Regions from separate parts of the Ponticoccus sp. (in: a-proteobacteria) genome, predicted to be linked through region 1. Evidence: riboswitches for the same ligand, from Rfam matches in the RefSeq annotation. Region 1 holds a riboswitch; the other holds the start of a gene.

The links. Region 1 has a riboswitch for thiamine pyrophosphate ahead of thiC (phosphomethylpyrimidine synthase ThiC). Riboswitches for the same ligand answer to the same signal wherever they lie in the genome.
Region 2: another riboswitch for thiamine pyrophosphate. It lies ahead of ACN5KJ_RS08090 (thiamine ABC transporter substrate-binding protein); the one in region 1 lies ahead of thiC (phosphomethylpyrimidine synthase ThiC).

The regions. Positions count from the first base shown of each region.
Region 1 is NZ_JBLXGL010000004.1:90,648-94,046, reverse strand. Features, by position in the region: gene thiC (phosphomethylpyrimidine synthase ThiC) at 1-1,429, opposite strand, end outside; TPP riboswitch at 1,530-1,658, opposite strand; gene ACN5KJ_RS09975 (GntR family transcriptional regulator) at 1,779-2,447, shown strand; gene ACN5KJ_RS09970 (biotin transporter BioY) at 2,532-3,089, shown strand; gene bioB (biotin synthase BioB) at 3,086-3,399, shown strand, end outside.
Region 2 is NZ_JBLXGL010000003.1:206,573-209,971, reverse strand. Features, by position in the region: gene aroC (chorismate synthase) at 1-916, opposite strand, end outside; TPP riboswitch at 1,012-1,166, shown strand; gene ACN5KJ_RS08090 (thiamine ABC transporter substrate-binding protein) at 1,211-2,188, shown strand; gene ACN5KJ_RS08085 (thiamine/thiamine pyrophosphate ABC transporter permease ThiP) at 2,164-3,399, shown strand, end outside.

The DNA of each region.
Region 1 (3,399 bases):
GCCCGAGGTGCTCCTTGGGCGTCACGTAACACAGCATCGCCGTGCCGAACCAGCCGATCATCGCCGCGCCAATGCCGCTGGTGATATGGTCGTAGCCCGGCGCGATATCGGTGGTCAGCGGCCCAAGCGTGTAAAAGGGCGCCTCGCCGCAGACCTGCAACTGCTTGTCCATATTGGCCTTGATCTTGTGCATGGGCACATGGCCCGGTCCCTCGATCATCACCTGACAGTCCTTCGCCCAAGCGATCTGCGTCAGCTCGCCCAGCGTCTCCAGCTCGGCAAACTGCGCCGCGTCATTGGCATCCGCGATGGAGCCGGGGCGCAGCCCGTCGCCAAGGCTGAACGACACGTCATAGGCGCGCGCGATCTCGCAGATCTCGTCGAAATGTTCATAGAGGAAGCTCTCGCGGTGATGGTGCAGGCACCATTTGGCCATGATCGAGCCGCCGCGCGACACGATGCCCGTCACCCGGTTCACCGTCATCGGGATCATGTGCAAGCGGACCCCCGCGTGGATGGTGAAGTAATCCACCCCCTGCTCGGCCTGTTCGATCAGCGTGTCGCGGAAGACCTCCCAGGTCAGATCCTCGGCAATGCCGCCGACCTTCTCCAAGGCCTGGTACAGCGGCACCGTGCCGATGGGCACCGGGCTGTTGCGGATGATCCAGTCGCGGATGTTGTGGATGTTGCGGCCCGTCGACAGGTCCATGACCGTATCGGCGCCCCAGCGGGTGGCCCAGACCATCTTTTCCACCTCTTCCGCCATCGAGGAGGTCACGGCGGAGTTGCCGATATTGGCGTTGATCTTCACAAGGAAGTTGCGCCCGATGGCCATGGGCTCGGCCTCGGGGTGGTTGATATTGGCGGGGATGATCGCACGGCCCTGCGCGATCTCGTCCCGGACGAACTCGGGCGTGATGAAATCGGGGATCGCGGCGCCGAAGCTTTCGCCGTCACGGGCAAGGGCCTCGGCCTGCGCCTTGCGACCGAGGTTTTCCCGGATCGCGACGAATTCCATCTCGGGCGTGACGATCCCGGCGCGGGCATAGGCCATCTGCGTCACGGCGCGGCCCTGCGTGGCCCGGCGCGGGGCGTGGCGCAGCGGGAATTCCGGCACCAGCCGGGTGCCCTCGGCAAAGCCGTTGTCGGCGGGGGTGATGGCGCGCCCCGCGTAGGTCTGGGTATCGCCGCGCGCCGCGATCCAGCCCGCGCGCAGGCGCGGCAGGCCCCGGTCGATGGCGATCTCGGCCTCGGGGTCGGTGTAGGGCCCGGAACTGTCGTAGACGGTGACGGGCGGCTCTCCCGCCGTGGGATGCAGGTCGATCTCGCGCATGGGCACGCGGATCTCGGGGTGTCTTTGCCCCGCGTGCCAGACGCGGCGCGAGGCGGGCAGCGGGCCCGTGGTGACGGTTGGGGTCAGGTCTTTCATCGGTCAGAGCCTCCAGTGCTCAATGCGTTGGAGACCCAGTTCCGCGTCGAATGGGATTGCCGGGACGGATTCCGCCGCCACGTATCCCGTGATCGACGCCCGCGCGGCCAGTGCACCATCCCTACGCCAGTGTGAACTGGATCAGGTTCATCGGGTCACTGCGCTGCGCGGATTTGGCGTCCGGCCAGCAGTATCTCAGCCTCTTGTCGAGACCCCCCGGGTGAGTGGCGGCAAGCTGCGGGACAAATGCAGCCTTGTCAACATCCCGGGCAAAGACCCCTCTCCGCCGCCAAGACCGCGTTGCGATCCGGGTGTCGACAAGCGGCGCGGTCTGAATTATCTATAATTTATGAAACACGCCCCCTCAGAGACACAGTCCGCGCGCATCGCCCGCATCCTTGCCGACCGCATCATCTCGGGCGAGCTGCCGCCCGGCGCGCGGCTGCGGCAGGATCATGTCGCCGTGGAATTCGGCGCCAGCCACGTCCCCGTGCGCGAGGCCTTCCGGGCGCTGCAGATCCAGGGACTGGCCGAGAGCGAACCAAGGCGCGGCTTTCGCGTCACCGAGTTCGACGTGGCCGAACTGCGCGAGGTCGCCGAGATGCGGTCCAGCCTCGAAAGCCTCGCCCTGCGCCATGCCGCGCCCAATATGACGCGCGCTATTCTTCAGGAGGCAGAAGAGGTTACGCGCCACGGTGACAGCGCCAGCACGGTCCGGGAATGGGAGGCGGCGAACCGCCACTTCCACCGGCTGATCCTGTCGCCCTGCCGGATGCCACGGCTGCTGCGGACCATTGACGACCTGCAGGCGGCCAGCGCCCGCTTCCTCTTTGCCGCCTGGCGGCGCGACTGGGAGGCCCGCACCGATCACGACCACCGCGCCATTCTCGACGCCCTGCGCAAGGGCCAGACCGACCTCGCCTGCGCCACGCTGGCGCGCCATGTCGGCTGGATCGGCAAGCGCAAAACGGCGGTGAAAAATGCTGACGCCCGAGAGACTTACGAGATTCCCGGATAATTATCTATAAACTCGATTGCCAGAACCGCCCCCAATCCTCGTATTTATAGATAGACTTGACAGCTATCTTCGGAGGACAGACCCTTGGCATTTCTCACCCCTTCTCTGACCCGTCCTGCGGCGCTGGGACGCGGCTTTGCGCTGGCGCTTGGCGGCGCGGCGCTGATCACGCTCGGCGCCAAGATCCAGATCCCCTTCTGGCCGGTGCCGATGACCATGCACACGCTGGCGGTGTTCTTCCTCGCCGCCGCGCTGGGGCCAAGGCTGGGCCTCGCGGCGGTGGCGACCTACCTGACGGCGGGCGCCCTGGGGATGCCGGTCTTCTCGGGCACGCCGGAACGCGGCATCGGGCTGGCCTATATGGCCGGGCCGACCGGCGGCTATCTTGCGGGCTACCTGCTGGGCGCGCCCCTGACCGGCTGGCTGGCGCAGGGGCGCGGGCTGATCGGGCGCTTCCTTGCGATGCTGGCGGGCCTGACGGTGGTCTATGCCTGCGGCCTCGCCTGGCTTGCCGGTTTCGTCCCGGCGTCCTCCGTGCTGGCAGCAGGACTCACGCCCTTCATCCTCGGCGATCTGGTCAAGCTGGCGCTGGCCTCGGGGCTGATCACCGCGCTTGTGCGCCTCAGGGCCCGCGCAGAATGATCCGGACCGACTGGACCATGGCGGAGGCCAGGGCGATCCACGCCCTGCCCTTCGCCGACCTGATGCACCGCGCCCAGACCCTGCACCGCAAGCATTTCGACCCCAATGCGATCGAGACCGCCAGCCTGCTCAGCATCAAGACCGGCGGCTGCCCCGAGGATTGCGGCTATTGCTCGCAATCGGCCTTTCACGACACCGGGGTGAGGGCGACCAAGCTGATGGAGACCGACGCGGTTCTGGCCGCCGCCAGACGCGCCAAGGCCTCCGGCGCGCAACGCTTCTGCATGGGGGCCGCCTGGCGCAGCCCCAA
Region 2 (3,399 bases), on a different contig from region 1:
GGATCGACGAGGTCGGTTTGACGGCAAAGCGGCAGACGATTTCCTGCCCGGTCGAGATGCCGCCAAGGATGCCGCCCGCGTGGTTCGAGCTGTAGACCGGGCCATCGGGGCCCATGGCGATCTCGTCGGCGTTCTCGACGCCTGTCAGGGTGGCCGAGGCGAAGCCGTCGCCGATCTCGACCGCCTTGACGGCGTTGATCGACATCATCGCGGCGGCGATATCGGTATCCAGCTTGCCGTAGACCGGCGCACCAAGGCCTGCGGGCACGCCGCGCGCCACGACCTCGATCACGGCCCCGACCGAATTCCCGTCCTTGCGCAACTGGTCGAGATACGCGGCCCAGTCCTCGGCAGCCACGGCATCCGGCGTCCAGAAGGGGTTCTGGTCGATCTGGGCGCGGTCAAAGCGGCTGCGGTCGATGGCCTTCGGTCCCATCTGCACCATGTAGCCCTGCACCTCGATCCCCGGCGCCAGATGCGCCAGCGCCGCGCGGGCAAGCCCGCCCGCGGCGACCCGCGCCGCCGTCTCGCGCGCCGAAGAGCGCCCGCCGCCGCGATAGTCTCGCAGCCCGTATTTCTGGAAATAGGTGATGTCGGCATGGCCGGGCCGGAACTTCTGGGCGATGTCGCCATAGTCCTTGGACCGCTGGTCGGTGTTCTCGATCATCAGCTGGACCGAGGTGCCGGTGGTCCTCCCCTCGAACACGCCTGACAGGATCTTCACCGCATCGGGTTCCCGCCGCTGCGTGGTGAACTTGTTCTGCCCCGGCTTGCGCTTGTCCAGCCATTGCTGGATCTGCGCCTCGTCGATCGCCACGCCCGGCGGCACGCCGTCCACCGTTGCCCCCAGCGCGGGACCGTGGCTTTCGCCCCATGTGGTGACGCGAAACAGATGTCCGAAGGTGTTCAGGCTCATGGCGGGCTCCCCTTGATCGGGCAGGGGTTACCGCGCGTCGTGCCGCGCCTCAAGGGGTTTCCGGCTTGCCACTGTCCTGCCCCAGCCCTAGGGTGCCGCTTACCTCGGGGTGGCAGGGCGCCGGCCTCGACCCGGCGGGTCCGTTCCGCCGGTCTGGCCAAGCAAGACCTGCCTGAGATTTGCGTAAGCGCATCAACCCGTTGAACCTGAACCGGTTAACACCGGCGGAGGGAAGGTGAGCGCCGCGCGACAGCGGCCAAGCTGATCCCTCTCGCCGCAAATCTGGAGGATGCCATGAAGGCACCGATATTTGCCGCGGGACTGTTTCTTGCCACGGGCGCACTGGCGCAAGACAATGTCCTGACCGTCTATGCGGGCGACTACGTCGTGTCCGAATGGGGCCCCGGCCCGCGCATCGAGGAGCTCTTCGAGGCGCAATGCGGCTGCGACCTGCAATTCAAGCCCGGCGACCTCTTGCCCCGGCTGATGCTGGAGGGCGAGCGGACAGAGGCCGACGTGGTCTTTGGCCTGAACACCGACGTGACCAAGCAGGCCCGCGAAAGCGGCCTTTTCACGCCGCACGGGGTGGACCTTTCGGCGCTGAGCCTGCCCATTGATTGGACCGACGACGTCTTCCTGCCGTTCAACTACGGCCACACGGCTTTTGTCTACAACGCTGAGCTGACCCAGCCGCCCGCCTCTTTCGACGCGCTTCTGAACGCGCCCGACGATCTGCGGCTGGTGATCCAGGACCCGCGCACCTCGATCTCCGGCCTTGCGCTGGTGCTCTGGGTGCAGTCGGTCTACGGCGACGGGGCGCAGGCCGCGTGGGAGAAGCTGGCACCGAAGATCGTCACGGTGACAAAGGGCTGGTCGGAAAGCTACGGTCTGTTCACCGACGGCGAGGCGGACATGGTGCTGTCCTACACGACGTCGCCCGCCTACCACATCATCGCCGAGGAGGACACTACCAAGAAGGCGGCGATCTTCCCCGAGGGCCACTACTTCATGGTCGAGCTGGCCGCCAAGGTTGCAGGCACCGACCAGCCCGAACTGGCGCAGCAGTTCATGGACTTCATCTTGTCCGAGGACTTCCAGTCGATGATCGCGACCGGCAACTGGTCGATCCCCGCGGCCCTGCCAAGGGACAAGTGGCCCGAGGGTTTCCAGCAGCTCGACCTGCCGGAAAAGGTGCTGTTCTACTCCGAGGACGAGGCGGCGGACCTGCGGGACGAGGCCATCGAGGCATGGCGCGCCGGTCTTTCGCAGTAGTCGCGGGCGCGGCCCTTGCGGCGCTGACGCTGGGGCCGATCGCGCTGGTGCTCTGGCGCGCCGGGGGGCTGGGCGCGCTTGGCCCCGGCGACTGGCTGGCGTTGCGCTTCACGCTGGTGCAGGCGGTGCTCTCCGCCGGGCTCTCTGTCGCGCTGGCGGTGCCGGTGGCCAAGGCCTTTGCCCGCCAGCGTTTTCCGGGGCGCGGGCTGCTGGTGGCGCTGATGGGCGCGCCCTTCATCCTGCCGGTGATCGTCGCGGTCATGGGGCTGATCGCGGTCTTCGGGCGCAACGGGCTGGTGAACGGCGTGCTTTCGACGCTGGGCCTGCCGGTCTTCGACGTCTACGGGCTGCATGGCGTCGTTCTGGCGCATGTCTTTTTCAACCTGCCGCTGGCGACGCGCATGCTGTTGCAGGGCTGGCTGGCGATCCCGTCAGAGCGGTTCCGGCTGGCCGCCTCGCTGGGCCTTGGGCCGCGCGCGCGGGCGCGGGTGCTGGACTGGCCGATGATCCGCCGGGTCGCGCCGGGGGCCTTCGCGGTGATCTTCGTGATCTGCCTGACCTCCTTTGCCGTGGCGCTGACGCTGGGCGGGGGGCCGCGCGCCACGACGGTGGAACTGGCGATCTACCAGTCCATGCGCTTCGACTTCGACCTTGGGCGCGCGGCGGCGCTGGCATTGGTGCAACTGGCGCTGGGGCTGGGCGCGGGTGTGCTGGCGCTGAAAGCCAGCCGCGGGACGGGTTTCGGAACCGGGCTGGACCGGCCCCTGCCGCTGTCGGCGGGGGGGCTTGGCACTCGGGCGTGGGACGCGGGTTGGCTGATCCTCGCGGCGGCCTTCCTGCTGGTGCCGCTGGCCACGGTCGTGCTGCGCGGGCTGCCGGGGCTGGCCCAGCTTGGCCCCGACACATGGCGCGCGGCGGGACATTCGCTGATGCTGGCGCTGGGTTCGACCGCGCTGTGCCTGCTCTGGGCCTTGCCGCTGGCGACGCGCCGGGGCGAGTTGTGGGCGCTTTCCTCGATTGCCATCTCGCCGCTGGTGCTGGGCACGGGGCTGTTCCTGATGCTGCGGCCCTATGTCAACCCCTTCTCCATGGCGCTGCCCGTCACGGGGCTGATCAACGCGCTGATGGCGCTGCCCTTCGCCCTGCGCATCCTGACGCCAGAGGCCGAAGCGGTGGCGCGCGACTATGGCCGCCTCAGGGCCAGCCTGCGG